4 regions of the Klebsiella sp. CSG-1 genome follow, and region 1 is predicted to be linked to each of the others. Evidence: predicted binding sites of a transcription regulator. Region 1 holds the regulator's gene; each other region holds the start of a gene.
The links. Region 1 encodes Fur, which represses iron uptake genes when iron is present. Its sites were predicted from a motif close to ATAATAATGAGAACNACTATCAA; they were not measured.
Positions count from the first base shown of each region.

Region 2: efeU (iron uptake transporter permease EfeU) is a predicted target of Fur. The motif match lies at 3,219-3,241, and genes of this name have one in related genera.
Region 3: zupT (zinc transporter ZupT) is a predicted target of Fur. The motif match lies at 3,563-3,585, and genes of this name have one in related genera.
Region 4: AC007G_RS07335 (TonB-dependent receptor domain-containing protein) is a predicted target of Fur. The motif match lies at 3,613-3,635, and genes of this name have one in related genera.

Region 1 is NZ_JBWNLD010000001.1:315,067-322,457, reverse strand. Features, by position in the region: gene AC007G_RS01610 (sugar phosphate isomerase/epimerase family protein) at 1-179, shown strand, start outside; gene AC007G_RS01605 (Gfo/Idh/MocA family protein) at 189-1,361, shown strand; gene AC007G_RS01600 (substrate-binding domain-containing protein) at 1,405-2,421, opposite strand; gene AC007G_RS01595 (phytanoyl-CoA dioxygenase family protein) at 2,566-3,711, shown strand; gene fur (ferric iron uptake transcriptional regulator) at 3,774-4,226, opposite strand; gene fldA (flavodoxin FldA) at 4,519-5,049, opposite strand; gene ybfE (LexA regulated protein) at 5,199-5,492, opposite strand; gene ybfF (esterase) at 5,626-6,399, opposite strand; gene seqA (replication initiation negative regulator SeqA) at 6,583-7,131, shown strand; gene pgm (phosphoglucomutase (alpha-D-glucose-1,6-bisphosphate-dependent)) at 7,164-7,391, shown strand, end outside.
Region 2 is NZ_JBWNLD010000010.1:109,841-117,231, reverse strand. Features, by position in the region: gene putP (sodium/proline symporter PutP) at 1-1,228, shown strand, start outside; gene AC007G_RS21945 (DUF3574 domain-containing protein) at 1,374-1,808, shown strand; gene AC007G_RS21940 (NupC/NupG family nucleoside CNT transporter) at 1,840-3,024, opposite strand; gene efeU (iron uptake transporter permease EfeU) at 3,298-4,137, shown strand; gene efeO (iron uptake system protein EfeO) at 4,185-5,312, shown strand; gene efeB (iron uptake transporter deferrochelatase/peroxidase subunit) at 5,317-6,600, shown strand; gene phoH (phosphate starvation-inducible protein PhoH) at 7,112-7,391, shown strand, end outside.
Region 3 is NZ_JBWNLD010000002.1:197,492-204,882, forward strand. Features, by position in the region: gene hldE (bifunctional D-glycero-beta-D-manno-heptose-7-phosphate kinase/D-glycero-beta-D-manno-heptose 1-phosphate adenylyltransferase HldE) at 1-917, shown strand, start outside; gene glgS (cell surface composition regulator GlgS) at 1,180-1,389, shown strand; gene ubiK (ubiquinone biosynthesis accessory factor UbiK) at 1,422-1,691, opposite strand; FMN riboswitch at 1,812-1,963, shown strand; gene ribB (3,4-dihydroxy-2-butanone-4-phosphate synthase) at 2,069-2,722, shown strand; gene zupT (zinc transporter ZupT) at 2,780-3,550, opposite strand; gene ygiD (4,5-DOPA-extradiol-dioxygenase) at 3,745-4,536, shown strand; gene AC007G_RS05500 (glutathionylspermidine synthase family protein) at 4,585-5,745, opposite strand; gene AC007G_RS05505 (DUF1190 family protein) at 5,751-6,422, opposite strand; gene tolC (outer membrane channel protein TolC) at 6,594-7,391, opposite strand, start outside.
Region 4 is NZ_JBWNLD010000002.1:587,676-595,066, forward strand. Features, by position in the region: gene AC007G_RS07330 (hemin-degrading factor) at 1-944, opposite strand, end outside; gene AC007G_RS07335 (TonB-dependent receptor domain-containing protein) at 1,129-3,498, opposite strand; gene AC007G_RS07340 (Rdx family protein) at 3,716-4,009, shown strand; gene AC007G_RS07345 (nitrous oxide-stimulated promoter family protein) at 4,085-4,429, shown strand; gene sitD (iron/manganese ABC transporter permease subunit SitD) at 4,510-5,367, opposite strand; gene sitC (iron/manganese ABC transporter permease subunit SitC) at 5,358-6,209, opposite strand; gene AC007G_RS07360 (manganese/iron ABC transporter ATP-binding protein) at 6,206-7,027, opposite strand; gene AC007G_RS07365 (metal ABC transporter substrate-binding protein) at 7,024-7,391, opposite strand, start outside.

The DNA.
Region 1 (7,391 bases):
ACTTTGACGGCTGGGCGGTTCTGGAATGGGAGTGCTGTTTTAAGAATCCGGAAGATGGCGCCCGGGAAGGGGCGCAGTTTATCGCGGAACACATCATCAAGGTGACCGATCAATCCTTTGATGATTTCTGTAAATCCTATGCCGATCGTTCGGTAAACCGAAGCATTCTCGGACTATAAGAGGGCAAAATGAGCAGACAAACTTTGCAGGGACGGCGTATTCGCTTAGGAATGGTGGGCGGCGGAGAGGGGGCTTATATCGGCGGAATTCATCGCTTTGCCGCCCGGCTTGACGATCGCTACGAGCTGGTGGCCGGCGCATTTGACGTCGATGCGGAAAGGGGACGGGCGTTTGCTCTCGACAATTTGATCGCCGAGGATCGTGCCTATACCGACTATCAGAGCATGGTTGCCGCCGAAGCGGCCCGCGAGGATGGTGTCGATATCATCGCTATCTGTACGCCGAATTTTACCCATTTCCCGATAGCCCGCGCCTGCCTTGAAGCGGGGATAGATGTCATTTGCGAAAAGCCGCTCACCACCACCCTGGCGGAAGCGGAGGCGCTGCAGGAGATCGTGGCGCGAACCGGGCGCTTCCTCGGCGTGACCTATACCTATTCGGGTTACCCGATGGTTGTGGAGGCGCGTGCGCGGATCGCGGCAGGTCTGCTCGGCAAGGTACGTACTGTACAGGTGGAATATCCGCTGGAGTGGATGGCCACCGGCGTGGAACTGAAGAATAACCCGCAGGCGGCCTGGCGGGTCGATCCGCTGAAAAACGGCCGCGGCGGATCGATTGGCGATATCGGTACCCACGCCTATCATCTGGCGGGCTATGTCACAGGGTTGAAGGCGCAGAGCGTGCTGGCTGACTTAGCCACTTTCGTTGAAGGCCGTGCTCTGGATGATAATGCCCATGTGCTGATCCGCTATGAAGGCGGCGCGCGTGGAATGCTGTGGTCTTCGCAGGTGGCGATCGGCTGCGCCAACGCGCTGCGTCTGCGGGTATTTGGCGAAAAAGGCAGTTTGATCTGGTCCCAGGAGCAGCCCAACGAACTGGTTTTCACTCCGTTAGAAGGGGTGACGCAAATCATTAAGCGCGGGCGCGCGGATCTGGATGCGCTCACGCAAGCGCGTACCCGCACGCCGCCGGGCCATCCTGAAGGCTATATCGAGGCGTTCAGCAACCTCTACAGCGGCTTCGCCGCAGCCTTGCATAGCCGTGAGGCGCAGCAGGCGCTCAGCCTGACGGGGGCCGCGGTACCGCAGGTGTATGATGGTCTTAAAGGCGTGGCGTTTGTCGAGGCGGTTGTCGACAGCCATGAGCAGGGGTCGCTGTGGGTCACGCCAGCATACCGCTGAGGCGATGTGGATGCGCACTCTTCACCGACTGCGCATCTTCCTTTCAGGTATACATATTGAACCGGGTGATGATGTTGATCCGTGAATAGGGTTTGAGCGAGTCGCCCTCAGGGATAAAACCGTGGAAGGCCAGCAAAGAGCGGAATGCGGTCTGCGCATCCAGCTGCAGATTGTGTTCTATCAGCGCATCGATTTTCCCCGCCTGCATCAGTGCCCGGTTTTCCCGGTCAAAATCATGGCCGATAAAGGTCTTTATGCGTCGGTTTCTCTCGGCGAAGGCGCGGATAATCCCCGCGTTACCGCCGCCGACGGTATAGACCGCTTCGGTATGCGGATGAGCATCAAGGTACTGGCACAGACAGGCGTACATCTGATGGTCAATGCCTAGTCCGCCGGCGACGACATTGATGCTGTTGCGCGGGGCAAACTGTTCAATTCCCGAGATAAATCCGGCAATACGCTCCCGCTCTCCGATGAAATCATTGCTGCCGGTGACGGCGGCGATTTGAGTGCTGTCGGCGCCCAGCCACTTTGACATCAAAAATGCCGCGGCTTTGCCCGCATCAACATTATCCATGCCGATGTAGCGCAGACGGGCGCTGGACGGAATGTCGGTGACGATGGTGACAACCGGCACGCGGCGTTTGAGCAAAGCGTCGATGGTGGAAACCAGCGAGGGGGAGTTCATGGCCTTTAAAATCACGCCGTGGCTGCTGAGCGCGCATTTTTTCAGCAGCGCGTTCATCTCTCGCTCGCTGATGTCCTCGTAACAGTGGAAGCGGAGCTGAATGCGAAAGGGGTTAAAGCTGGCTAACTGGCTGCTGAGCGCCTCCCTGACCAGCTCGCTAAAGCGTTCAGGGGTATGCATGATGACATCGAAATAGATCGTTCTTCCCTGGGCGAGCCCGGACTTTTGCAGCAGTTCCAGATCGGCCAGAGCCTGCTGAATGCGATGCAGCGTTTGCGGGTGTACCTGCCCCCGATGATGTAGCGCCCGGTCGATCGTGGCGAGACTCAGTCCTGACTGAGCGGCTATCTGCTTTTGGGTAAATTTTGCCATCGATCACATGAGGTTTTTATGAGGTGTTTTTGAGGTTCTTGATGTGGAGTCTAGCTGCTAAGTTATTTCTTAACAACGTTCGTTTTCGAGACGTTGAACAAAAAAATAACCGCCGTCTGGCACCCTTACCCCGTGGAGCTACTCATGACATCGCAATATTTTGTCCGACCCGATCGGGCCTCAGTTGAGGATTTCAACATCTTCTGTCAGCAGCAGGTGAACAAACAAGACTATCCGCTGGTCAGCGAAGTCGCTGAGGAAGTTCTGATTTACGACCATGACGTGTTAGCGCAGGTCGCGGCGACCAATAAACATGCGGTATTAAGCGAGCTACATCAGGGGCTCTCTTACGGTCCCGGCGTGCTGGTGGTACGCGGGCTTTATCAGGATATGGATGTCATCGACCGCGCTTCGGCGGTGTTTGAAACCATCATGGCCGATGAGTCTCGCACCCGGGTTCAGGCTGACCACTTTTCTCGCGCGGGGAACAATGGCCGGATCTGGAATGCGTTACAAAAGCTGGCGGAGCGTAGCCCGCAGACCTTCTGCGACTACTATGCTAATGAAATGCTTGGGTTAATTTGTCAGGCGTGGTTGGGACCTGCGTGGCGAATGACCGCTCAGGTTAACCAGGTACGCCCTGGCGGCGAAGCGCAGCAGCCCCATCGCGATTATCATCTCGGCTTTCAGCAGGGCGAGTTTGTTGCCGAGTTTCCCATCCCTGCGCAGATTCTGTCGCAGTATTTGACGTTACAAGGGGCGGTTGCGCACAGCGATATGCCGCTGGCGTCAGGGCCTACGCGCCTGCTGCCGTTTTCGCATCAGTATGAGCTCGGCTATATGGCCTACCGCCAGCCGGAGTTCGTCGACTACTTTAACCAGCACTATGTTCAGTTGCCGTTGCAAAAAGGCGACGGGCTGTTTTTTAACCCGGCGTTGTTTCATGCCGCCGGGAACAACACGACGACTGATCATGTTCGCACCGCTAATCTTTTGCAGATCTCCTCGGCGTTCGGCGTCCCGATGGAAGATGTGAACCATGAGCTGGTGTTGAAAAAAATCTATCCCCAGCTTCAGGACGGACAATATCGCGCGGGCGATTTTCAGGCGCTGATTGCCGTGGCTGCCCGGGGCTACTCATTCCCCACCAATCTTGATACCGACCCGCCATTAGGTGGAATGGTCCCGAAAACCCAACAGACTCTGGTGCGGGAAGCGCTGGCAAACCGGTGGGATGAGGAACAGTTTACTCGTGCTCTCGACGAGCATACCGCGCGCAGAAAAGGGTAGGCGTTTGCACATAAAAAAAGCCAACCGTCAGGTTGGCTTTTTGCGGTCCGCGCGGTGGGAAATTACTTTTCCAGCGCGTCGTGTGCATGTTCATCTTCGCGGCAGTCGCCTTCCGCACAGTGGCCGTAAAGATACAGGCTGTGGTTGGTCAGACGGATGCCATGGCGGTGGGCGATTTCACGCTGACGCGCTTCGATAGACTCATCGCTGAATTCGATCACTTTGCCACAATCGAGGCAAATAAGGTGATCGTGATGGTGCTGCTGGGTCAGTTCGAAAACAGATTTACCGCCTTCGAAGTTGTGACGAGTCACAATGCCAGCATCATCAAACTGGTTCAGCACGCGATAAACAGTAGCGAGACCAATTTCTTCACCCATGTCGATCAGGCGCTTGTATAAATCTTCCGCACTGACGTGATGGTTATCCGGTTCCTGCAGGACTTCCAGGATCTTTAATCGTGGAAGTGTGACTTTCAGGCCAGCCTTCTTTAATGCGGTATTGTTGTCAGTCATGCGGAATCTGTCCTGTTGCTAAACGATCTACTTCCATCAGCGGAAGTAATACAGAGAATCACCCGATGCAATGCGTCTCATTATAGAACTGCCATCGTTAAATGAAAACTGCAAGTATCGGGCCTTGTATGCTGTCAAAAACGAGGTCCCAGCTACAAACTGCGTCACCTGACCTCGTTAAATCAGAGGACATTGTACAGATATGTGATTAAAAGTTAAAAACTTGTAGCTATTAGTTTGATTGCTTCTATCTATTAATGCGGCGAAATTTAACGGTAACGCCGCACAATCATCAGGCGTTTTTGATTTCTTCGAGATGCAGCTCTTCAGAGACCTGCTTAACCCACTTAGTCACGCGTTCGTTGGTCAGCTCCGGCTGGCGGTCTTCATCGATAGCCAGACCGACGAAGTGATCGTCATCCGCCAGGCCTTTAGAAGCTTCAAAATGATAGCCCGCAGTCGGCCAGTGGCCAACGATGGTGGCGCCGCGCGGTTCAATGATGTCGCGGATGGTGCCCAGCGCGTCACAGAAGTATTCCGCGTAGTCTTCCTGATCGCCGCAGCCAAACAGCGCAACCAGTTTACCGTTAAAGTCGACCTCTTCCAGCGTCGGGAAAAAGTCATCCCAGTCGCACTGAGCTTCACCGTAGTACCAGGTCGGAATGCCGAGCAGCAGGATGTCGTAGGCTTCCAGATCTTCTTTGCTGCTCTTGGCAATGTCGTGAACATCAGCAACATCTTTACCAAGCTGCTTCTGAATCATTTTTGCAATATTCTCGGTGTTGCCCGTGTCGCTGCCAAAAAAGATGCCGATGATTGCCATGAGTAAAATAACCTCTTGAAACTTAATGATGTGGTAGTGGCGTAATGCCCGCAGATAACGGCAATCATAGCAGAACAGGAGAGGGCGCGGAAACAGCAATCACGCCCGACTGCACACTCTGCTACATGAAAGTGTTTTTTTGAGGATTTTCAGGCTTTATCCCGGCTGTGCAGGGTTGCCAGCTGGTTCATCAGCATCTCTTCGATCAAATCGCTGCGGTTCATATTGCGAGCTTCCGCCAGTTCGTTGAGCGCATCAACCGCTTCAGCGTTGAGTTTTAACTCCACACGCTTCAGGCCGCGAACTTTATCGCGTTTGAGCTGATTGCGTTTATTTATGCGCAGTTGTTCATCGCGCGAAAGCGGATTGGTCTTTGGTCTACCCGGGCGACGCTCGGTTGCGAACAAATCTAATGTCGTACGGTCCGTTTGTTCTTTTGCCATGATTCAGAGTGACTTCGGGGAAACAAGTTGCCGGGCTATAGCCGACACAGATAGCGCGCCATAATACATCAGGCGAACCGCTGCGCCAACGACCGCGGGCATTCTGCAGCGCGGTCGGGCAGTTTTTAGCCAGTTAAGCCTGCAAAGCGGTCAGATAGCGACGAATGGCGCGCAGGACGGCTTCCGGTTTCTCCGCATGTACCCAGTGGCCGGCGCCGGCGATGACGTGCGCCCGCGCCTGTGGGAACTGGGCGAGCAGGGTATCGCGATAGTCATCGGTGACGTAGGGGGAGTTGCCTCCCGGGATGAACAGGGTTGGATGAGGCCAGGCAGGAACCGTTTGCCAGCCCACGATGTGCGGATATTGATCCCATAACACCGGCACGTTGAAGCGCCACTGGCCATCAACGAAGGATTTCAGCAGAAACTGAATCACGCCTTCTTCCTGTAGATGTTCGCGCATCACCGTGGCCGCCTGCTGACGGGACGCGGCGCCGGCGTCGGTGACGGCATTGATGGCGTTGAAAATTTCATCATGACGGCGCACGTGATAGTCCACCGGAGCAATATCAATGGCGACCAGGCCTGCGATGCGCTCCGGCGCCAGCGCGGTGAGCGCCATGACCGCTTTTCCGCCCATCGAATGACCAATAAAGGTGGCTTTCTCTATCTGCCGATCGTCAAGAGTATCGAGCAGATCCTGCGCCATCGCCGCGTAGGTCATCTCCGGCGAACGGGGAGAAAGACCGTGGTTACGCATATCAACCTGCAAAATATCGTAGTCGTTCACCAGGTCGCGGGCGAGGATGCCCAGGTTGTCGAGACTGCCAAACAGACCGTGGACCAGGACAACCGGGGAATTATTGTGCGGATTTTGTGCAGATTGCGTGCGGCTATTTAATTTCATGGCAAAGTTCTTTTTTTCGCTTCGTCGGGTTAGGGTATTATGTTGGACATTCTGCCATCCGGCTGCAAGACCCAGAGCTATCTGAGTTTTACCGCCATCCTGGTTTGACGCTATCCGCGGTCAGGATTTGTCCTTATAATCCTGACAACTTGTATTCAGAATAAGATATCGCACTGGATTAAGATGAAAACAATTGAAGTTGATGATGATCTCTATCGCTATATTGCCAGCCACACCCAGCATATTGGCGAGAGTGCATCCGACATTTTACGGCGCATGCTGAAATTTTCCGCCGTTTCCCAGACTGCCGCACCGGCTGTAAAAATCGCTCCGGCGCCGGCAGCGACGCCTGCCGTCGAAGCGAAGCCCGTGAATCCGGCGAAAGATAAAGTCCGCGCGATGCGCGAGCTGCTGTTATCTGATGAATACGCCGAACAAAAACGCGCGGTGAACCGCTTCATGCTGGTCCTGACCACGCTGTACTCCTTAGATAACAAAGCGTTTGCTGAGGCCACCGAGTCTCTGCACGGGCGCACCCGCGTTTACTTTGCCGAAGATTCGCGGATCCTGCTAAAAAGTGGTAACCAGACCAAACCCAAACAGGTTCCTGGTACACCGTGGTGGGTTATCACCAATACGAATACCGGTCGTAAGTGCAGCATGATCGAACACATCATGCAGTCGATGCAGTTCCCAGCGGAATTAATTGAGAAGGTCTGCGGCACGATCTAGTTTTATTCACCTTGCATCAGAAGGATCAGGCAATGGCAATCGATAAGCGTGCGGGTCAGCCTGCACAACAGAGTGATTTGATTAACGTTGCTCAGCTGACCGCGCAGTACTACGTACTGAAGCCGGAAGCGGGCAACGCGGAGCATGCGGTGAAGTTTGGCACCTCTGGCCATCGTGGCAGCGCAGGGCGCCATAACTTCAATGAGCAGCATATTCTGGCGATCGCTCAGGCGATTGCGGAAGACCGCGCGAAGAACGGG
Region 2 (7,391 bases), on a different contig from region 1:
CGGTCGTCTGCGCGTACACACCGAGGTAAATAATAATGCGCTGACCTTACCGGATTATTTTACCGGGCGCTTTGAAGATAAAAGCCGCGTGCTGCGTATTATTTCGGCGCTGGTTATTTTGCTGTTCTTCACCATTTATTGTGCCTCCGGGATTGTTGCCGGTGCCCGTCTGTTTGAAAGCACTTTTGGCATGAGCTATGAAACGGCGTTGTGGGCCGGTGCGGCGGCGACGATTATTTATACCTTCGTCGGCGGATTCCTCGCGGTAAGCTGGACCGATACCGTACAGGCCAGCCTGATGATTTTTGCGCTGATTCTGACGCCGGTGATGGTGATTATTTCCGTTGGCGGCTTTGGTGAATCGCTGGAAGTGATCAAGCAGAAGAGCATTGAAAATGTCGATATGCTCAAAGGACTGAATTTTGTGGCGATTATTTCGCTGATGGGCTGGGGCCTGGGCTACTTTGGCCAGCCGCATATTCTGGCGCGTTTTATGGCGGCGGATTCGCACCACAGTATCGTTCACGCACGTCGCATCAGTATGACCTGGATGATTCTCTGCCTGGCGGGTGCCGTGGCGGTCGGTTTCTTCGGTATTGCATGGTTCAATAATAACCCGGCGCTGGCCGGCGCGGTTAATCAGAACTCCGAGCGCGTGTTTATCGAACTGGCGCAAATCCTGTTTAACCCGTGGATTGCCGGTATTCTGCTGTCGGCGATTCTGGCGGCGGTGATGTCCACCCTGAGCTGTCAGCTGCTGGTGTGCTCCAGCGCGATTACCGAAGACCTGTATAAAGCGTTTCTGCGCAAAAACGCCGGTCAGAAAGAGCTGGTGTGGGTCGGACGGACGATGGTCCTGGTGGTGGCGCTGATCGCCATCGCGCTGGCGGCAAACCCGAACAACCGCGTGCTGGGTCTGGTGAGCTACGCCTGGGCAGGCTTCGGTGCCGCGTTTGGTCCGGTCGTACTGTTCTCGGTGATGTGGTCGCGGATGACGCGTAACGGGGCGCTGGCCGGGATGGTGATTGGCGCGCTGACGGTGATTGTCTGGAAACAGTTCGGTTGGCTGGGCCTGTATGAAATCATCCCTGGCTTTATCTTTGGCAGTCTGGGCATCGTGGTCTTCAGCCTGCTGGGCAAAGCCCCGTCGATATCCATGCAGCAACGCTTTGCCGAAGCGGACGCCCATTATCATTCGGCTCCGCCGACACCGGCTACCGCCGAGTAAACTCACGACCGGTTAATCAAGCCCGCGCTCAGCGGGCTTTTTTGTGGCTGAAAGCCGGCCAGGCGCCCGGCACGGCTCCCACCTCTTGCTAATTCCATGAAAATACGCTGATATCGGGGGCACAAAAAACAATGAGGATAGCAAAATGACGTTCAGACAGGGTGCGCTGGTGCTGGTGATGGCAGGGCTGCTTGGCGGCTGCGTGGCACCGGCGAAGAAGAGTACGCCGGTTGCCACGGCAGCGGTATGCCCGGCAGAGAATGCGATGGTGCAGACCACGCTCTATTTCGGTTTAAGCCGCCCGGCGGGTAAAGATATCACCCCCCAGGAGTGGCAGCAGTTTGTTGACCGCGACGTCACGCCGCGTTTTCGTGAGGGATTAACGGTGTTTGACGCCCGAGGCCAGTGGCTGGGGAATGATGGCAGCGTGGCCCGCGAGCAGAGCAAAGCGCTGATGCTGATTCATGGTAAGGACGGTGGCAGCGAAGAGGGGATCGAGGCGTTACGTAACCTCTATAAATCGCGCTTTGCCCAGGAGTCGGTGATGCGCGTTGACCAACCGGTCTGCGTTCACTTCTGAAAAAACGGCGGGGAAGTCCCCGCCGTATCTCTTATAGCACCAGGCCGGCAAAGCTGGCGGAAAGCAGACTGACCAGCGTGGCGCCGTAGACCAGACGCAGGCCGAAGCGGGAGACGATATTGCCCTGCTGTTCGTTCAGCCCTTTAATGGCCCCGGCGATAATGCCGATGGAGGCAAAGTTCGCGAAAGAGACCAGGAAGACCGAGAGGATGCCCAGTCCACGCGGAGTCATGCCGGCGGCAATTTTTTGCAGCTCAATCATCGCCACAAACTCATTGGCCACCAGCTTGGTTGCCATAATACTTCCGGCGTTCAACGCATCGCTGAGCGGAATACCAATCAGCCAGGCCAGCGGATAGAATACATAGCCAAGAATTTGCTGGAAGCTCAGGCCAAACAGCGTGGCAAACAGGGCATTAATGGCGCTGATCAGGGCGATAAAGCCAATCAGCATCGCCAGAATAATCATCGCTACTTTAAAGCCGGCAAGAATATATTCCCCGAGCATTTCGAAGAAGCTTTGTGATTCGTGGAGCTTCTCCAGCTTAATCTCTTCTTCGCTACCCGGACGCGTCGGGTTAATAATCGACAGCACAATAAAGGTGCTGAACATATTCAGGATCAGCGCCGCGACCACATATTTTGCATCGAGCATGCTCATATAGGCGCCGACGATGGAGAGCGATACCGTGGACATCGCGGTGGCTGCCATGGTGAACAGCCGACGTGAGGAGAGGTCGCCCAGCACGCCTTTGTAGGCGATAAAGTTCTCCGACTGGCCGAGAATCAGCGAGCTGACGGCGTTGAAGGATTCCAGTTTACCCATGCCGTTGACTTTGGAGAGCAGGGTGCCAATCACGCGGATGAAAACAGGCAGAATGCGCCAGTGCTGCAGAATACCGATCAGCGCCGAAATAAAGACAATCGGGCACAGCACGCCAAGGAAAATAAACGCCATCCCTTTTTCACTCATGCCGCCAAATACAAAGTTGGTGCCTTCGGCAGCAAAGCCGAGCAGCGAAGTGAAAAAACCAGAGATATTTTTAACTATCCACAGACCGCTTTCGGCATGCAGGAAAAAGAATGCCAGCGCAATTTCAATGATAATTAACTGGATAATATAGCGAACGCGGATTTTTTGTCGGTCATAGCTGGCAAGCCAGGCAAGGCCGAGGATAACCGCCAGCGCCAGCAGGAAGTGCAAGAATTGTGTCATGTTGTTCATTTCGCAGGTCAATAAGGCCGCTATTTAGCCACAGCCGGTCAACCTGGTAAATATCTGCAGCGAAAAAACCGCCGCGCCGACTGGCCGAACGCGACGCAGACAGATAGTCCCCTAAGTGATTATTTTACAGCAATTAATTTACAACTCGTCACCAAACTCTCTACATTTCACTTGTGTTTCTGATTATTGTAATGATAATCACTATCAGAAATATTTACTTATCTTTGCATCCACTGACTGCGATTCACATTGAAGGGTGTCGGCATGTTTGTTCCATTTCTCATTATGTTACGCGAAGGGCTGGAGGCGGCGCTGATTGTCAGCCTGATTGCCAGCTATCTCAAACGCACCCAGCGCGGCAGCTGGATTGGCGTCATGTGGATTGGCGTAATCCTGGCGGCGGCGCTGTGCCTGGGCCTGGGGATCTTTATCAACGAAACGACCGGCGAGTTTCCCCAGCGGGAACAGGAGCTGTTCGAAGGCATCGTGGCGCTGGTGGCGGTATGCATCCTGACCTGGATGGTGTTCTGGATGCGTAAAGTCTCGCGCAACGTGAAGCAGCAGTTGGAACAGGCGGTGGATAATGCTCTGCAGCGCGGTAATCATCACGGCTGGGCGCTGATCATGATGGTCTTTTTCGCCGTCGCGCGGGAAGGGCTGGAGTCGGTGTTCTTCCTGCTGGCGGCATTCCAGCAGGATGTCGGAATTTGGCCGCCGCTCGGGGCGATGCTGGGACTGGCTACCGCGATTGTCCTCGGCTTCCTGCTTTACTGGGGCGGGATCCGCCTTAACCTCGGCGTATTTTTCAAATGGACCAGTCTGTTCATTCTGCTGGTGGCGGCCGGGCTGGCTGCCGGGGCAATTCGCGCCTTTCATGAAGCCGGTCTGTGGAACCATTTCCAGGACGTGGCGTTTGACCTGAGCGGCGTGCTGTCGACCCACACGCTTTTCGGCACGCTGCTCGAAGGGATCTTCGGTTACCAGGAGACGCCTACCGTCAGTGAAGTGGCGGTCTACTTTATCTATTTGATTCCGGCGCTGGTGCTGTTTGCGCTGCCGCCGCGTAACAATACAGCAACCTCGCGCACCGCTCCGCTTAAGTAGGGCGCCGCAGGATTATGGTTACAACATACTTACCGAAAGGGATGATCATGATGATTCATTTTCGCCGTAATGCGCTGCAGCTTGCCGTCGCAGCGTTGTTCAGCTCTGCCTTCTACGCTCAGGCTGCGGATATCCCGCAGGTAAAAGTCACCGTTAACGACAAACAGTGTGAGCCGATGAACGTCACCGTGAAAGCGGGGAAAACGCAGTTCATTATTCAAAACCACAGTCAGAAAGCGCTGGAGTGGGAGATTCTCAAAGGCGTGATGGTCGTGGAAGAGCGCGAGAACATTGCGCCAGGCTTTACGCAAAAGCTGACGGCGAACCTGCAGCCGGGCGAATACGACATGACCTGCGGTCTGCTGACCAACCCGAAAGGCAAGCTGATCGTGACCGGCGCCGCCACCAAAGATGCGGCGAAAGCCGATGCGCTGTTAAGCCTTGGCGAGGCGATCACCGCCTATAAAGCCTACGTTACGGCGGAAACCGCACAGCTGGTTAGCGGCACGAAAGCTTTCACCGACGCGGTGAAAGCGGGCGATATTGAAAAAGCGAAAGCGCTGTATGCTCCGACGCGTCAGCACTACGAGCGCATTGAACCGATCGCAGAACTGTTCTCCGATCTGGACGGCAGTATTGATGCGCGTGAAGACGATTACGAGAAAAAAGCCGAAGACCCGAAATTCACCGGCTTCCACCGTCTGGAAAAAGCCCTGTTTGGCGACAACAGCGTCAAGGGGATGGAAAAGTATGCCGACCAGTTGAACAGCGATGTGCTTGAACTGCAAAAACGCATCAGCGAACTGGCGTTCCCGCCGTCGAAAGTGGTGGGTGGCGCGGCGGGCCTGATTGAAGAAGTCGCGGCCAGCAAAATCAGCGGCGAAGAAGATCGCTACAGCCACACCGATCTGTGGGACTTCCAGGCGAACATCGACGGCGCGCAGAAGATTGTTGACCTGCTGCGCCCGCAGCTGCAAAAAGAGAACAGCGCGCTGCTGGCGAAAGTGGATGCTAACTTCAAGAAAGTTGACGCTATCCTCAGCAAATACCGCACTAAAGACGGCTTCGAAACGTATGACAAGCTGACGGATGCGGATCGTAATGCGTTAAAAGGGCCGATCACCACGCTGGCGGAAGATCTGTCTCAGCTGCGCGGGATCCTTGGGCTGGACTAAGTCGATGGCAGAACAGAAGCAATCTGACGTGAATGAGCCTTCACGTCGTCGATTATTAAAAGGGATCGGCGCGCTTGGCGGCGCGCTGGCTATTACCGGCGGCTGTCCGGTGGCACACGCGGCGAAGAGCAACAGCTCTCCGGGTGTGCTGTCGCCGGACGCGCGGGCCGAGGCGCAGCCTTTTTACGGGCAGCACCAGGCCGGCGTGCTGACGCCGCAGCAGGCATCGATGATGCTGGTGGCCTTTGATGTGCTGGCCAGCGATAAAGCGGACCTGGAGCGTCTGTTTCGTCTGCTGACTCAGCGCATTGCCTTTCTGACCAAAGGGGGGCCGGCGCCGGACACGCCCAATCCGCGCCTGCCGCCGATGGATTCGGGGATCCTCGGAGCGTGGATCTCCCCGGATAACCTGACCGTCACCGTGTCGGTTGGCCATTCGCTGTTTGATGAGCGCTATGGATTAGCGGACCAGGCGCCGAAAAAGCTGCAAAAAATGACCCGCTTCCCCAACGATTCGCTGGATGCGGCGCTCTGCCATGGCGATCTGCTGTTGCAAATCTGTGCCAATACTCAGGATACGGTTATCCATGCGCTGCGCGATGTGATTAAACATACGCCGGATCTGCTCAGCGTCCGCTGGAAGCGTGAAGGGTTTATTTCCGATAGCGCCGCGCGGAGTAAAGGCAAAGAGACGCCGGTTAACCTGCTGGGCTTTAAAGACGGCACCGCGAACCCTGTCAGCACCGATAAGGCGCTGATGGATGAAGTGGTATGGGTGACCGCCGATCAGGGTGAGCCGGAATGGGCAACCGGCGGCAGCTATCAGGCGGCGCGAATCATCCAGTTCCACGTGGAATTCTGGGATCGCACCCCGCTGAAAGAGCAGCAGACCATTTTTGGGCGCGATAAGCACAGCGGCGCGCCGCTGGGCATGCAGCATGAGCATGACGTGCCGGATTACAGCCGGGATCCTGACGGCGATATTATTGCCCTGGACAGCCACATTCGACTGGCGAACCCGCGGACACCGCAGACGCAGTCCAGTCTGATGATGCGTCGTGGCTACAGTTATTCGCTGGGCGTAACCAACTCCGGGCAGCTGGATATGGGACTGCTGTTCGTCTGCTATCAGCATGATCTGGAGAAGGGATTCCTGACGGTGCAAAAACGCCTTAACGGCGAAGCGCTGGAGGAGTACGTCAAACCTATCGGCGGTGGCTACTTCTTTGTGTTACCGGGCGTTATCGACAGCCAGCACTTCCTGGCGCAATCCCTGCTTGAAGCCTGACGCACCTGCCCGTAAGGGCAGGGCGTTTCTGCTGTTTTTCCATTCTTTTTTTGTATTTCCTGCCTTGTGTTATTTTTCTGTAATCTAAATGACGGAAACTCGCTCCAGCTGTACAGGGAAATATTTGTTGCGTCTATGTAAAAAATAAGTTGCATTAAGAATAATTTTTGATGTACTTATTACAGACGCGGTAGTTCCCGGCAGTGATGTCGTTTCACTATGGAGATCGCGAATGGTAGGGTCCTGTACCGGACAACGCAAAACAACACACCGTACTCTTCAGCACGGAGGGAAAACCTCCGGCAGCGATTTCGTCAGCGTAAATTCACCTCTTTCCACCCCCACAGAACATCCGAACCCTGACCGGGTACGCGGTGCGCGTAGCCGTGACTCGTTGTCAATTCAACCGGCAAGCAATGGCTTAAAAGGAAGCCAAACCTCAATCGTTTGTGCGCATAATCGCGTCGATGCTGACGCGTGTGATGTAAACCAACAACGCAAGGTGCTATCCATGGGAAGACAAAAAGCAGTGATCAAAGCTCGTCGTGAGGCAAAACGTGTGCTGAGACGCGATTCGCGCAGCCATAAGCAACGCGAAGAAGAATCGGTCACATCGCTTGTGCAAATGAGTGGCGTAGAAGCAATTGGCATGGCGCGGGACAGCCGTGATACTTCCCCAATTGAAGCGCGCAATGACGCTCAGGCGCATTATTTGAATGCCATCGACAATAAACAGCTGATTTTTGCAACGGGCGAAGCCGGGTGCGGTAAAACCTGGATTAGCGCAGCAA
Region 3 (7,391 bases), on a different contig from region 1:
CGGTGCTGATTGATCCGAAAGGCACCGATTTTGAACGCTATCGCGGCGCCACGCTGCTGACGCCGAACCTCTCCGAATTCGAAGCCGTAGCAGGCAAGTGCAAAGACGAAGCCGACATTGTCGAACGCGGCCTGAAAATTATTGCGGATTTCGAACTCTCCGCACTGTTGGTGACCCGCTCCGAGCAGGGGATGACGTTGTTGCAGCCGGGCCGTCCGCCGCTGCATATGCCGACTCAGGCGCAAGAAGTGTATGACGTCACCGGTGCCGGCGATACGGTGATTGGCGTGCTGGCGGCGACGCTCGCCTCCGGCAACACTCTGGAAGAGGCGTGCTACTTTGCCAACGCGGCGGCTGGCGTGGTGGTCGGCAAGCTGGGGACATCCACCGTGTCACCTATCGAGCTGGAAAACGCCGTGCGCGGGCGCGCGGAGACCGGGTTCGGCGTGATGAACGAAGACGAGCTGAAACAGGCCGTTGCGGCGGCGCGTAAGCGCGGCGAGAAAGTGGTGATGACCAACGGCGTGTTTGACATTCTGCATGCGGGCCACGTTTCTTATCTGGCTAATGCGCGTAAGCTCGGCGATCGGCTGATCGTTGCGGTCAACAGCGATGCGTCGACCAAACGTCTGAAAGGCGAGTCTCGTCCGGTTAACCCGCTGGAGCAGCGCATGATTGTGCTCGGCGCGCTGGAAGCCGTCGACTGGGTCGTCTCATTTGAAGAGGATACGCCGCAGCGCCTCATCGCCGGCATTCTGCCGGACCTGTTGGTCAAAGGCGGCGACTATAAGCCGGAAGATATCGCGGGTAGCGAGGAAGTCTGGGCGAACGGCGGCGACGTTCTGGTGCTGAACTTTGAAGATGGTTGCTCTACGACCAACATCATTAAGAAGATCCAGAAAGACAGCGGGAAGTAATTTGTGACGCCGGGCGGGCGTTCTGGGAGATCGGGGCTGTGTATCGTGCGGCTGAAGAACCCCGGATAACGCCCGACAAAGAAAGCCGACGATCGTAAGATCGCCGGCTTTTTTTATTTATTGATGACAGAGATGATTCAGCGCAATAAACAGGCGATCTGAGCGCATTTTTCGTACAGAAAGCGTTAGCGTAAGTATAAATACTGAAGTCAGTAGAAAGCATATGACCAATCAGAACACACACGGCTGAAGGAGTATGCGGATGAATCATCACGAACTGTATTCAATGAAGAACTTTGATTTTCTGGCCCTGAGTTTCGCCAGAATGTATGCGCAAGGTCATGCCGTTGATCTGCAGGCCATTGTCGGCAATATGGATGAAGCTCAGCGTGAATGGTTTTGCCAACGGTATGAGCTCTACTGCCGTCAGGTCAGTGAAGAGGCGGCGTCGGAGCCAGAGCTGGAACACTGATACAACAACGGGCCTGACGGCCCGTTGTTTTTTTACTGCTTTTCTTCGACGGTCGGGGCGGCCGCGCGGCTTTCCAGATCGCTGATTCGCTGCTCCAGCAGCGCCAATTTTTCGCGGGTGCGCAGCAGCACCTGCGTCTGCACATCAAACTCTTCGCGACTGACCAAATCCAGGCGGGTCAGCTGCGACTGGAGTACCTGACGGATCTTTTTCTCGACATCTTCCCCAAGATCGCGAAGGCCTTTCGGCATCGATTCATGGACCTGGCGGGCGATTTGTTCAATTTTTTTCGGGTCAATCATGGTGGTTTCCTGCTCTGGTCGATTTATCGCTCATTGTAGTGCGATCGACGCTACCTATAAACCAGAAATGTTTGAAGCTTATGCATTGCCGATGATAATCAATAGCGTTATAGTGATCTCGCTTATTCTCAGGGCGGGGCGAAATTCCCCACCGGCGGTAAATCAACCATAGCGTTGAAAGCCCGCGAGCGCTTTCTGTGAAAGCAGAAAGGTCAGCAGATCCGGTGTAATTCCGGGGCCGACGGTTAAAGTCCGGATGGGAGAGAGTAACGGCTCAGTCGGGTTTCGATCCGCTTGCGTTGACTTTTGCCGCTAAACCGGCGCTCCTAAGACTGCCCTGATTCTGGTAACCATAATTTTAATGAGGTTTATTTACCATGAATCAGACGCTCCTTTCCTCTTTTGGTACCGCTTTTGAACGTGTGGAACACGCTTTAAATGCACTGCGCGAAGGCCGCGGTGTGATGGTGCTTGATGATGAAGACCGTGAAAACGAAGGCGACATGATTTTCGCCGCCGAAACCATGACCGTTGAGCAGATGGCGCTGACCATTCGCCACGGCAGCGGCATTGTCTGCCTGTGCCTGACCGATGAACGCCGTAAGCAGCTTGACCTGCCGATGATGGTGGAAAACAACACCAGCGCATACGGCACCGGCTTTACCGTGACCATCGAAGCTGCAGCAGGCGTCACCACCGGTGTTTCCGCCGCTGACCGCGTGACCACCGTGCGCGCGGCCATTGCCGACGGCGCTAAACCTTCTGATCTCAACCGTCCAGGCCATGTCTTCCCGCTGCGTGCGCAGCCGGGCGGCGTGCTGACCCGCGGTGGTCATACTGAAGCGACCATCGATCTGGTGACGCTGGCGGGCTTTAAGCCGGCTGGCGTGCTGTGTGAACTGACCAACGACGATGGTACGATGGCGCGCGCGCCGGAGTGCATTGCGTTCGCGCAGAAGCATAATATGGCCGTGGTGACCATTGAAGATCTGGTGGCCTATCGCCGCGAACATGAGCGCAAAGCCAGCTGATTCTGGCCCCGCGTCATAGCAAAGCCCACCTCTGCGTGGGCTTTGTTGTTTTTGCCATCAGCCAATGCCCATTGCCTGCAGCGCAACCAGACTTAATCCCATCACCGACATGCCGCACAGTACGCCATAGCTTGGGTTGCTCTGCGGATCGATCTCTTTTGCCAGCGGCATTAGCTCATCGACCGACAGCGCCACCATGATCCCGGCAACGGCTGCCATGATGGCGCCCATCATGACGGGTGACACCAGGCTTCCGAGGATCAGCCAGGCCAGCAGGCCGCCGAGAATCTCCGCCATACCGGAAAGCCCGGCCCAGAGTACGGCCTTATACCGTGAACCGGTGGCGGCATAAACCGGGCCGGCCACCGCCAGCCCCTCGGGAATATTGTGTAAAGCGACCGCCAGCGCGACGCCCATGCCCAGCTCAAGGTTATTACTGGCCGTTACAAAGGTGGCGATCCCTTCCGGGAAGTTGTGCAGGCTGATGCCCAGAGTCAATAACATTGCGGTTCGGCGGAGGTTACGCGGACGCGGCATACCTGGCGACATGAGATCCTGTGGATGCGCGTGGGGCAGCATACGGTCGAGCGCAAAGTAGCCCAGCAGGCCGATGACAAACATACCGTAACCGAGCAGCGGCGACATGCCCTCCGCGTTCAGCGCAGCGGGCAGCATCTCCATCAGTGAGATAAGCAGCATGATGCCCGCGGCAAAGCCCAGGGAGAATCCCAGCAGCCGGTTGGATGGCTTCTGGCCCAGCACGCCAAAAATAGCCCCGATGAATGTGGCGCTACCCGCCAGCAGCGTCAATATTAAGGGTGACGACATTATTCATTTCCTTTGATAATGATTATCATTAATGATATCCAGATTATCAGCTCACGACGAGAGGGAGATGCGACCCTTTACAGCGAATTACATTCAAATTTTCTGACGATCATCATCATGCTTATCTGAGTTTATCCTGACGCAAAAACGCGTAATGTGAAGGCATCACAATTCCTCTGTTTAAGGATATCACCATGTCCCGTACCCGAATGCCAGCGTTGTTTTTAGGCCACGGCAGCCCGATGAACGTGCTGGAAGATAACATCTATACCCGCGCCTGGCGGCAGCTGGGCGAAACATTGCCGCGGCCAAAAGCTATCGTTGTGGTTTCTGCGCACTGGTTTACTCGCGGTACCGGGGTAACGGCCATGGAAACGCCGAAGACGATCCACGATTTTGGCGGCTTCCCGCAGGCGCTGTACGATACGCATTACCCGGCTCCTGGTTCACCTGAACTGGCGCAGCGTCTGGTTGAGCTGCTGGCGCCGGTGCCTGTGACCCTGGATAAAGAAGCCTGGGGCTTCGATCATGGATCATGGGGCGTGCTGATAAAAATGTATCCCGATGCGGACATCCCGATGGTGCAGTTGAGCATCGACAGCACCAAACCGGCAGCCTGGCATCTGGAGATGGGGCGCAAGCTGACCGCGCTACGTGATGAAGGCATCATGCTGGTGGCGAGCGGTAACGTGGTGCATAACCTGAGAACGGCACGCTGGCATGGCGAGAGCACGCCTTACCCGTGGGCGGAATCATTTAATGACTACGTCAAAACCAACCTGAGCTGGAAGGGACCGGCTGCAGAGCATCCGCTGGTGAACTATCTGGCGCATGAGGGCGGATCGCTTTCTAATCCGACGGCGGAGCACTTCCTGCCGCTGCTCTACGTTCTGGGTACCTGGGACGGCGAAGAGCCGATATCTATTCCGGTGGAAGGGATGGAGATGGGATCGCTGAGCATGCTGTCGGTGCTGATTGGGGCGTAGAAGATAGCGGAAAAACCCCGGCAGGCGTCAGCGCTGCCGGGGCAAATCTTATTCGACGAAAATGTGCGGATAGAAACGCGACAGATCCTGGGTGATCAGCGCCCGATCCTCGCGTACGCCGATCCCGGCTGGCCGATCGTTGATGAGCCAGCTGCCGATCAGCGTATAGCTGTCGCCAAACTTCGGCAGCGGATAGAACTCCTGCACGATGGTGCCTTCTTCTCCGTATGGACCCTCAACCGCTTCCAGCACTTTGCCGTTTTCCACGATCGATACGTTAGCCCCTTCACGGGAGAAGATCGGCTTAATGACGTACTTCTCCATCTCCGGATGCGCATCTTCGCTGAAGTAAGCCGCCAGCAGGTTAGGGTGGTTCGGGAACATCTCCCACAGCAGCGGAAGCAGAGCTTTGTTCGAGATGATGCTCTTCCACGCCGGTTCGAGCCAGCGTACGCCCGCGTCTTCCAGTTTGGTGGAGAACATCTCGCGCAGCATATACTCCCACGGGTAGAGCTTGAACAGGTTGCCAATCACCTGATCCTGCAGGTCGGTAAACTGACCTTTTTCACCCAGGCCGATATCTTCGATATACAGAAACTCGGTGGCCACACCCGCTTCTGCGGCACAGTCCTGCAGATACTGAACGGTACCGCGATCTTCTTCGGTATCGCGACAGCAGGCCATATGCAGCAGCTGGAAGCCAAACTGTTCGCGCAGCTCGGAAAAACGCTCGATCAGCTTTTCCTGCAGGCTGTTGAACTGGTCGCTGCCTGCTGGCAGCTGGCCGGCGTTGATCTGATCTTCCAGCCAAATCCACTGGAAAAAGGCGGCTTCATACAGCGAGGTCGGGGTGTCGGCGTTGTTCTCCAGCAGCTTCGGCTCGCCCACGCCGTCCCATGCCAGATCGAGACGCGAGTAGAGCGACGGCTGGTTGGTTTTCCACGACTGGCGAACGAAGCCCCAGGTGTGTTTCGGAATGCGGAACTTCGCCATCAGTTCATCGCTGGCGACGACTTTTTCCACCGCCTGCAGACACATCTGGTGCAGCCCGGCGGTGACCTCTTCAAGCTTTTCAACCTGCGCCAGCGTCAGTTTGTAATAGGCTTCTTCGCTCCAGTACGGCTCGCCATACATGGTATGAAAGTTGAAGCCGTATTCGGTCGCCTTCTCACGCCAGTCCGGGCGCTCCGTGATGCTGATTCTTTCCATGTGATTTAGCCGCCCATTGAGCGTTTAGTCGAACTGGTGCCTGCCGCGCTGCGCTGCATAGCAGATTGCTTCGCGACCGATTCACCAAAGCCGCCGCGGGTGACGGTGCTGGTGGTGGCGGGTTTTGGCGCCATCGCCGTTTTCGGTACGTTCATCGTCCGGCCCGGCTGTGCGGCGCCGTAGCTCTTACCGCCGGCATCGGTGTACTGGCCATAAGCTGGGCTGGCCGGGTTTTTCGAGCTGAACAGCGGCTGCTGTGCACCCATGCCGCCACCCATCATACGGCCCATCATGTAGCCTGCCATCAACGGCATCCAGAAGCTGCCGCTGCTTTGTGCCTGCGCCTGGTTTTCTGGCGCGACGCCTGCCTGAGCCGGCGTTTGCTGGCACTGGCCTTCGCCGAATTCAGCGACGCAATCTTCACGCGTGGCATATTTCGGCGCGGTACGTACCGCTTCCTTCTGTGCGTTGTTGAAAGCGGTGGTGCATTCAGCGCTTTTTCCCGGGTTGGCTGCAGAGCAGTCATCGGCGTTTTGGTACAGAGAAACCGTCTCGTCGGTTTTTTCACAACCGGCAAGCATAAATACGGCCGTAACGGCAAGGGCGACCGGCGTCAGATGGCGCGCGCTCCAGCTTTTACGGAACGAGGCATGATTGATATTTTTTGTCCGTTTCATATTTGTCTTCCAGGACCCAGTGGTATTGCGGTTTGTTAACGCTCAGGATAGAGGATGAGTGGTGGAAAATGAAGCGAAGAGGGAGGGAAAGGAGGGGATCTTTACGTTGCCTTACGTTTAGCGCTTCGCTTAGCTGAATTCGTTAAGCGAAGCGCCATGACGCAACGACGATTACTGGCGGAAAGGATTCGCGCCGCTGGTTTTCGTGGTGCGGGTCGAAGCCGGTGTTGCCGCCGGGGCTGCATTGCTGCTGTAGCCATCAGCGTTAGCATCCTGCTGCGGGGTTTCCGGTGCGACGCTATCTGGTGATGTTGAGACCGGTTTGCCCAGCGTGTTGTTCAGCGCAACCAGATCCTGCTCGTTCAGAGTACCGAGCGCAGATTTAATGTTCAGCTGGTTAATCAGGTAGTTATAACGTGCGCTGGAGAGCTGCTGCTTCGCGTTGTACAGGGTGGTGGTGGCATCCAGGACGTCGACGATGGTACGCGTCCCCACGGAATAGCCGGCTTCCATGGCATCAAGGGAGCTCTGCGCAGAGACCACCGCCTGTTTGTAGGCATTGATGCTGCTGATAGAGGCATTGATGTTATTAAAGGAAGAACGAACGGTCTGAACCACGCTGCGATGCGAGCTTTCCAGCTGTTCGCTGGCGCCAACGAAGTTGTACTGCGCCTGTTTCACCTGCGAGTTAACCATCCCGCCCTGATACAGCGGCAGCGAGAAGCTCAGACCGATTTTGTTCTGTCCGGCATCGTTGTCGTTATATTGGGTGCTGTTGTGGGTTTTGGAACCGCTGTAGGAGGTGTTTGAGACCCCGGTCGAGGCGGTTAAATCCAGGGTCGGCAGATGGCCGTCCTGCGCCTGACGAATCTGTTCGCGGGCGAGATCCTGGTTCAGACGCGCCTGCAGCAGCGACAGGTTACGGTTTTCCGCTTCCTTCAGCAGCGCATTTACCGTCTGCGGTTTGTT
Region 4 (7,391 bases), on a different contig from region 1:
AGCTGGGCGATTTGCGTACCGTCATGGGCAAACAGCTCCACGCTGGTGACGTGGCCATCCGAGGTCGGCTTACGCGTTACCCAGACTTCATCAACACTGTCTTCGCGCAGGTGCAGGGTGAAGGTGGTATTGAAGATGTTGAGCCAGCCGCGCATCGGGGCCAGCTTTTCCAGGGCGCCGGTAAAGATTTGCACGCAGCCGCGGTTGCCAACAAAAATCATGATCTCATTGCCCTCTTCGCGAATGGTTTCCAGCAGGTGCGGCAGGGCATCGTGGTCAATGCGGCAGGCCAGGTCATCGCTGACCAGACGGAAAGCCTGCTGGCGAGAGAGGTTATATTTTCGCAACAGCCCGAAGAACTGATGGACGTCGGTCATGGCGCGCCATTCATTTTCCAGCGCCGCGCCGTCGGCGGAAGCGGCATAGCGGGGGGCATCAACGGGGCGGATAGCCAACGGTGTCGGGGCGGCATGGGTCTGCCCCGCAATCAGCGCTTCCCACGCCGTCATATCGGTTTGAGCCGTCGCATAGACTTTCAACAGCGCGTCGCCGTGATGGTCGAAGAACTGAATGCTCTGGCGGCCGTTATCACTCAGGTGGAAGGCGCAGGCCCACTGGCTGAGGAACAGGCGCAGATCGAGTGCGCGCGGGTTCAGCACCAGCCCGGCATGGCCGCTAAGGTGCTGGTGGGTAAACTGGCCCACCTGCTCATGCACCGCATATTCATTACGGCAGATGCATTTGGTCTCGCCGACGCTTTCCAGTCCAGCGATGATTGCCCGCATGTCGTCCTGCAGGCGAACGGCATCGTGGCCAACGCGAGCGGCGGTTAATTCCGCTTCGCTAATGCCCATTTCAGCGGCGATATCACGGGCATATTTAGCGGAAGCCTGCGCTTTGGCGGCCTGATAGCGCTGCCACAGTTCGTTTGCGTTGTGTTGCATGATTCACATCCTTCTCTACGATGAATATCCCCGGCCGTGACCGGGGAGCAGGTTCATCCCCGCTGTCTTTCAGCATGTTGCGAACGGGACGTTGCACTGCCGGCCTGAGTCTGCGTATCGCGACCCACGCTGCTGCTGCCGCTTGGCATGCTGAAATCCATGGGGTTTATTATTCTCCGGGCTATCAGAAATCGACGTTGACGCCCAGTTGCCAGGTCCGGCCCGGCATTGTCGCCAGCGCTTTATCGTAGGCGTCCTGATTCGTCGACGTCTCAATATTGCGGCTGCTCAGGTAATCCCAGTATTGTCGATCGGTAATGTTGTAAACGCCGCCGTTAATACGCACGTTTTTCGCCACCTGCCACCAGGCCGTCAGGTCCAGCATGCCGTAGCCAGGCACGCGCATGTATTCGCTGGAGGAGTCGGTAATGGCGGAACCCGTGTTGGTATAGCTTTCGCGGTTGGTGGCGCTGGCCTGCTTACCTTTCACGAAGGTGGCGGTCAACGCGGTCCCGTAGCGTTTCGCCGGATCGTCCCAGGCTACGCCGACGATAGCCTTCATCGGCGCCACGCTGTCGAGGTCGATGTATTTGTCGCCGAGATAGCTGGATTTCGATTTCCCTTCACTATAGCCGTAGGCCAGCGTCGCGCTCAGGCCGTTAACCTCTTCAAACCAGGTGCCAAAGTTGAATTTGGCGCTGATTTCGCCGCCGTAGATATAGGCTTTATCGCGGTTTTCCGCCTGATAAATCGTATAGATATTCGACGGGACGTTGGTGAAGTGGTCCGGATTGCCGGAACGGGTGTAGCGGCTATAGGCGATGAAGTTCTTATAGCTGTTGTAGAACAGGGCGGTACGCATCGTGATCCCTTCGACCACTTCGCCTTTTAAGCCCCATTCGAAATTGTCGCTGGTTTCCGTGTTCAGATCGGTGTTACCAATCAGCGCATACTGCGCTCGTCCGGCGTAGCTGGAGCCGAGGTTCCAGGAGCCGTACAGCTGGCTGGCGTTGGGGAACTCGGCGCCGCGTTTATACTGCAGGTAGGTCATGGTACGCGGAGTGATATCGTACTGGAAGGTCAGGGACGGCAGCACCTGAGTATCGGAGTTTTTACCGTACAGGCTGGCGACGGAGGACTCCGTCAGCACGCTGCTGTTGGTGGTCAGATCGCCGAGATTCTCCGGTTTGGTGGATTGATGCACCACGCGCACGCCCGGGATCACCGCAAAGTTGTGGCTGTCGAGATCGAAGTTGATCTTATCCTGAACGAAGCCGCCAAGGGTGTAGCCCCGGCTGTCGGCTTCCGGCTGCATGATCTCGCTGTAGATACTCGGGACCGGCGACTGGCTGAACGGGCGCTGGGTTTTGGTGGTGCTGGCGTTGAGCCCGGCGCTCAGGTCGTGGCGACCAATGGATTTCGCCAGCGCGGTCTGAATACCCCAGGTGTCGGTATCGTAGTCAGAGTTGACCGTTTCCATCGATCCGGTGGTGCTGTCCGGCATCCAGGTCCAGTCATGGGCCTCGGTGTGCTGGTAGTAGACTTTGGTCGACATACTGTCGAGATAGTCATTCATTGGCGTCCAGTCGTCTTTCAGACTGATGCCCCAGCGACGAGTCTGGCTGGTCTGGTTGGCATCGCCAATGATGCTGTTGCCGCTGCTATCCCAGCTGTCAAAGTGGGTGTGGTTGGTTTTATGGTAGTAGTCGAGCGTGCTGGTCAGCTTGTGTTCATCATTTGGCTGCCAGATGCCGGAGGCCATAAAGGCATCGGAGTGCCAGTTGGCCGGATAGGCGTCAATCTTATCGCTGTTATTTTGGGTTTCCTGGCCGTCGCGGCGGCTGTAGACGAAAATGCCGCGTAGGGTTTCATCTCCGCCGGCCACCGTCACGCCGTTATGCCAGCTGCGGTCGGCAGAGTCGTAGCCGCTCCGGTAGCCGAAGGCGCTGGTTTTTCCCGGGCGCAGATAATCATCGGCAGATTTCGGCTGGAAGGAGACGTTGCCGCCGATAGAGGTGTTGGCGGTTTCAGTCGAGGTGGCACCGGACTGAATATCGATGCTGCCGTACATATACGGGTCGATGTAATCGCGACCGATGCCAAACGTATTCAGGCCGGCACGGCCGACGTAGCCGCGCCCTGTCGCATCCGGCTGCGCGATGCCGTCGACATCAATCCCGACGCGGTTGCTTTCCAGCCCGCGAATGTTATAACCGGTATAGCCGCCGCGGTCGAAGCCGCTTTTACCATTACCCGAGCCGCCGCTGGCGCCGGTCGCGCCGATCAGCGGTTCGTAACGCATGACGGAACCAAAATCTTTGGCCCCTTTGTCCTGTAGCTCCTGCGCGCTGACCGAATGTTCGCTGCCGGCTTTGAGCAGGGGAGCGGGTGCGGTGACGGTCATCTGCTCGGAGCTATCCGATGAGGTGTCGCTGGTGGTGGTGTGTGCGGTGGTATCAGCTGCCCCGGCGGTCGTCTGATAGATTGCTGCAAGCAACGAAGTCACCAGCAGGCTTTTCTTAAACCAGGCCGGTGATTGAGTGGATTTGTACATAGTAGCCACGCCTTGATAATTATTAGTATCGGCTCACGCGTTACTTCCAGATTTGCAGGTGAGTCCCGTTGCTTCCGTTAGCGGACTCTGTTTCTCCATGATTATTGATTGCGAATGGTAATGATAGGTATTATCGTTTGCAACAAAATAATCATGTATTCCCCATTTAATCTGCAATTTGTTTACAATCAGCCCTTTTAGATACAGCGAGAAAGTCATGAGTCACAAAGCCGCGATTACGATCAACTACTGCTCTCAATGCAACTGGATGCTGCGCGCCAGCTGGATGGCTCAGGAGCTGCTGCATACGTTCAGTACCGATATCGGCTCGGTCACGCTGGTCCCGGGCACCGGCGGCATCTTCACCATTACCGTCGACGACGTACAAATCTGGGACCGCAAGCAGGATGAGGGTTTCCCGGATGCGGCTGAACTCAAGCGCCGGGTACGGGATGTCTGTTTCCCCGAGAAGTCGCTGGGCCACCTCGATAAGTCTGCCGACCCGGCGTAAGCGAGAGGGGAAAACGGCTGCGCCAGAGGTCATAAAGGTGTATTATTTTTGCATCTTTATTGATGGGGAAGCGCAATGGCGGGTCAACGCATCGACCGGGAAAAAAAGACTATCCGCAGCATGATTTCGCTCTATCAGCGCCGCTGCCCGGACGCGCAGGCTGACGTGGAGCATTACCAGGCGCTGAACGCCTATGCCGATAAGCGGCTGGATAAATGCGTGTTTGGCGAAGAGAAGCCGGCCTGTAAGCAGTGCCCGGTCCACTGCTACCAGCCGGCAAAACGCGAAGAAATGAAGCAGATCATGCGCTGGGCGGGGCCGCGAATGCTCTGGCGTCACCCGATTCTGACGATTCGCCACCTGATTGATGACCGGCGTCCCGTGCCGGAGCTTCCGGAAAAATACCGGCCTAAAAAGTAGCGGTGGCTTTCCCGGCTTGCGCAGCGCTTAGCCGGGCGACAATGCGTGCGGTCTGGCGGTTCGGTCGCCCGGGTAAGGCGTCAGCCGCTACCCGGGGTCTCTGCGGACGTCGCCTGGGTTTGATTGTCGCGAACCGACGTCCAGACAAAGGTGATAATAAACAGCGCGGTAAACAACACCACGATGGTCGGCGCCGGGGCACTATCAAGGTAAAACGATAGCCACACGCCGCCCAGCGAACAGCTCACGGCAATCGCCACCGCCAGCAGCAGCGCGCTGATAAAACGCCGGGTCAGCAGCAGAGCAATGGCCCCGGGAGCAATCAGCAGCGAGATTGACAAAATAATCCCCACCGCTTTGAGCGTCGCCACGATGGTCAGGGCAATCATGCACAGCAGTCCGTAGTGCAGCAGGCCGCAGCGTAATCCGCTGGCTTTAGCCTGATGCGGATCGAAGGCGTGTAGCAGAAAGTCGCGCCACTTTAGCCCGATAATCAGCGCAATCACCAGGGCAATCGTCGACGTTTGCCCAATATCGCTGGCGGAAATCCCCAACATATCGCCAAACAGAATATGGTCGAGATGGACTTCGGACTGAATAGCGACATACAGCACCAGCCCGGCGCCAAACATCCCGGAAAAGACAATACCCATAATGGTATCGCGCTTGATGCGACTGTTATCGTCGAGATAGCCGGTCGCGATGGCGCAGAATAGCCCGGCAACAAAGGCGCCAATGGCGAACGGGATCCCGACAATATAGGCCACCACCACGCCGGGAAAGACCGCATGGCTCATGGCATCCCCCATCAACGCCCAGCCTTTCAGCACCAGAAAAACCGACAGCAGCGCACAGGGAATGGCGACGATGGCTGCCACCAGCATGGCGTTGACCATAAACGAAAACTGGAACGGTTCGAGAAGCGTGGTCAGCAGCATGATCCCTCCCTGGCGCGACGGCGGTTGGCCAGCAGGCCATGTTTGGGAGCAAAGACAAAGGTCACCAGAAAGAGCAAGGTCTGGGCCACGACGATAATGCCGCCGGTTGCGCCATCCAGATAGTAGCTCAGCCAGGCGCCGAAAAAACTGGTCAGGCTGCCAATAGCGACGGCAATCGCCAGCAGGCGTGGAAAGCGGTCGGTCAGCAGCCAGGCGGTCGCTCCCGGAGTGACTACCAGGCAAATGACCAGGAAGGCGCCCACGGTTTGTAATGCCGCCACGGTACAGGCGGCCAGCAGCGTGAAGAACAACAGCTTGAGCCCGGTGGTGTTCAGGCCAATGGATCGGGCGTGGCTCTCATCGAAAAAGGTCACCATCAGGTCTTTCCATTTCAGCAGCAGAATCACCATTGAAATCGAGCCGATGGCCGCCAGCTGAATAATATCTTCCGGGGCGATCGCCAGGATATTGCCGAGAATAATGGTCTGGATATTTACCGAGGTTGGGTTGAGCGACACCATAAACAGCCCGATACCGAAGAACGACGAAAAAATCAGACCGATAATGGCATCCTCTTTGAGCTTCGAACGCTGGTTGAGAAACAGCATGCTGCCCGCCGCCAGTCCTCCGGAGAGAAAAGCGCCGACGGCGAAGGGCAGGCCGAGCATATACGCTCCCGCCACGCCCGGTACGATGGAGTGGGAGAGGGCATCGCCAATCAGCGACCAGCCTTTCAGCATCAGGTAGCAGGAGAGAAAGGCGCACACGCCGCCCACCAGCGCCGATACCCACATCGCATTCAGCATATACTGATAGCCGAAGGGCTCGATTAGCCAGTTCATCCTTCTCCTCCCGTCGTCCGACGGCTGATAAACGGCCGTTCATCGTCGGTGATAATCTGCTCTTCTCCGCCGCTGAGCACCACGTGGCGCAGCGCGCCGCTGAAAGCGAGTTCGAGGTTGGCAGCGGTAAAGGTTGTTTCCGTCGGTCCGCTGGCCAACACGGTGCCTTTGACCATCACCGTGTAATCGCAAAACTCGCTGACCGAACCGAGATTGTGGGTCGAAACCAGCAGGGTACAGCCGTCGTCGCGCAGCTCGCGCAGCAGGGTGATGATCTGGGTTTCGGTCTGGACGTCAACGCCGGTAAACGGCTCATCCAGCAGAATGACCTTGCCCTGCTGAGCGATGGCGCGGGCAAGGAACACCCGTTTTTTCTGTCCGCCGGACAGCTCGCCGATTTGCCGGTGGCGATAGTCGCTCATCCCGACGCGGGCCAGCGCCGCATCAACCACTTCCCGGTCATGGGCTTTGGCCCGTCGCAGCCAGCCCATATGTCCGTAGCGGCCCATCATGACGACATCCTCCACCAGTACCGGGAAGGTCCAGTCAACGTCCTCTGATTGCGGGACATAGGCCACCAGGTTCTGGCGCAGCGCGCGATGAACCGGCTGGCCAAGTATGGCAATCTCGCCATGGGACAGACGAACAAAGCCCATCAGCGCTTTAAACAGCGTCGATTTTCCCGAACCATTGATGCCCACCAGCGCGGCAATGGAGCCGCGTGGTACGCTGAAGGTGGCATCGCGCAGCGCGGTGTGGCCGTTGCGATAGGTTACGCTGACCCGGTTGACCGAGAGGCCAGGCAGATCGGCGGTCATGGCTGTTTCCTCATCCCATCGTTGATGCCCTGGACGATGGTTTGCGTCGTAACGCGCAGCAGATCCAGGTAGGTGGGAACCGGGCCATCGGCGGCGCTCAGGGAGTCAACATAAAGCACGCCGCCATAATGGGCGCCGGCTTCCCGCGCCACCTGGCGCGCCGGTTTATCTGAAATAGTGCTTTCGCTGAAGATGGTCGGGATATGCTCTTTCTTCATGGTGTCGATGGTTTTACGCACCTGCTGCGGCGTGCCCTGCTGGTCGGCATTGATTGGCCACAGGTAGCGCTCTTTCAGCCCGTTGTCGCGGGCCAGATAGGAGAACGCGCCTTCGCTGGTCACCAGCCAACGCTTCTCTACCGGCA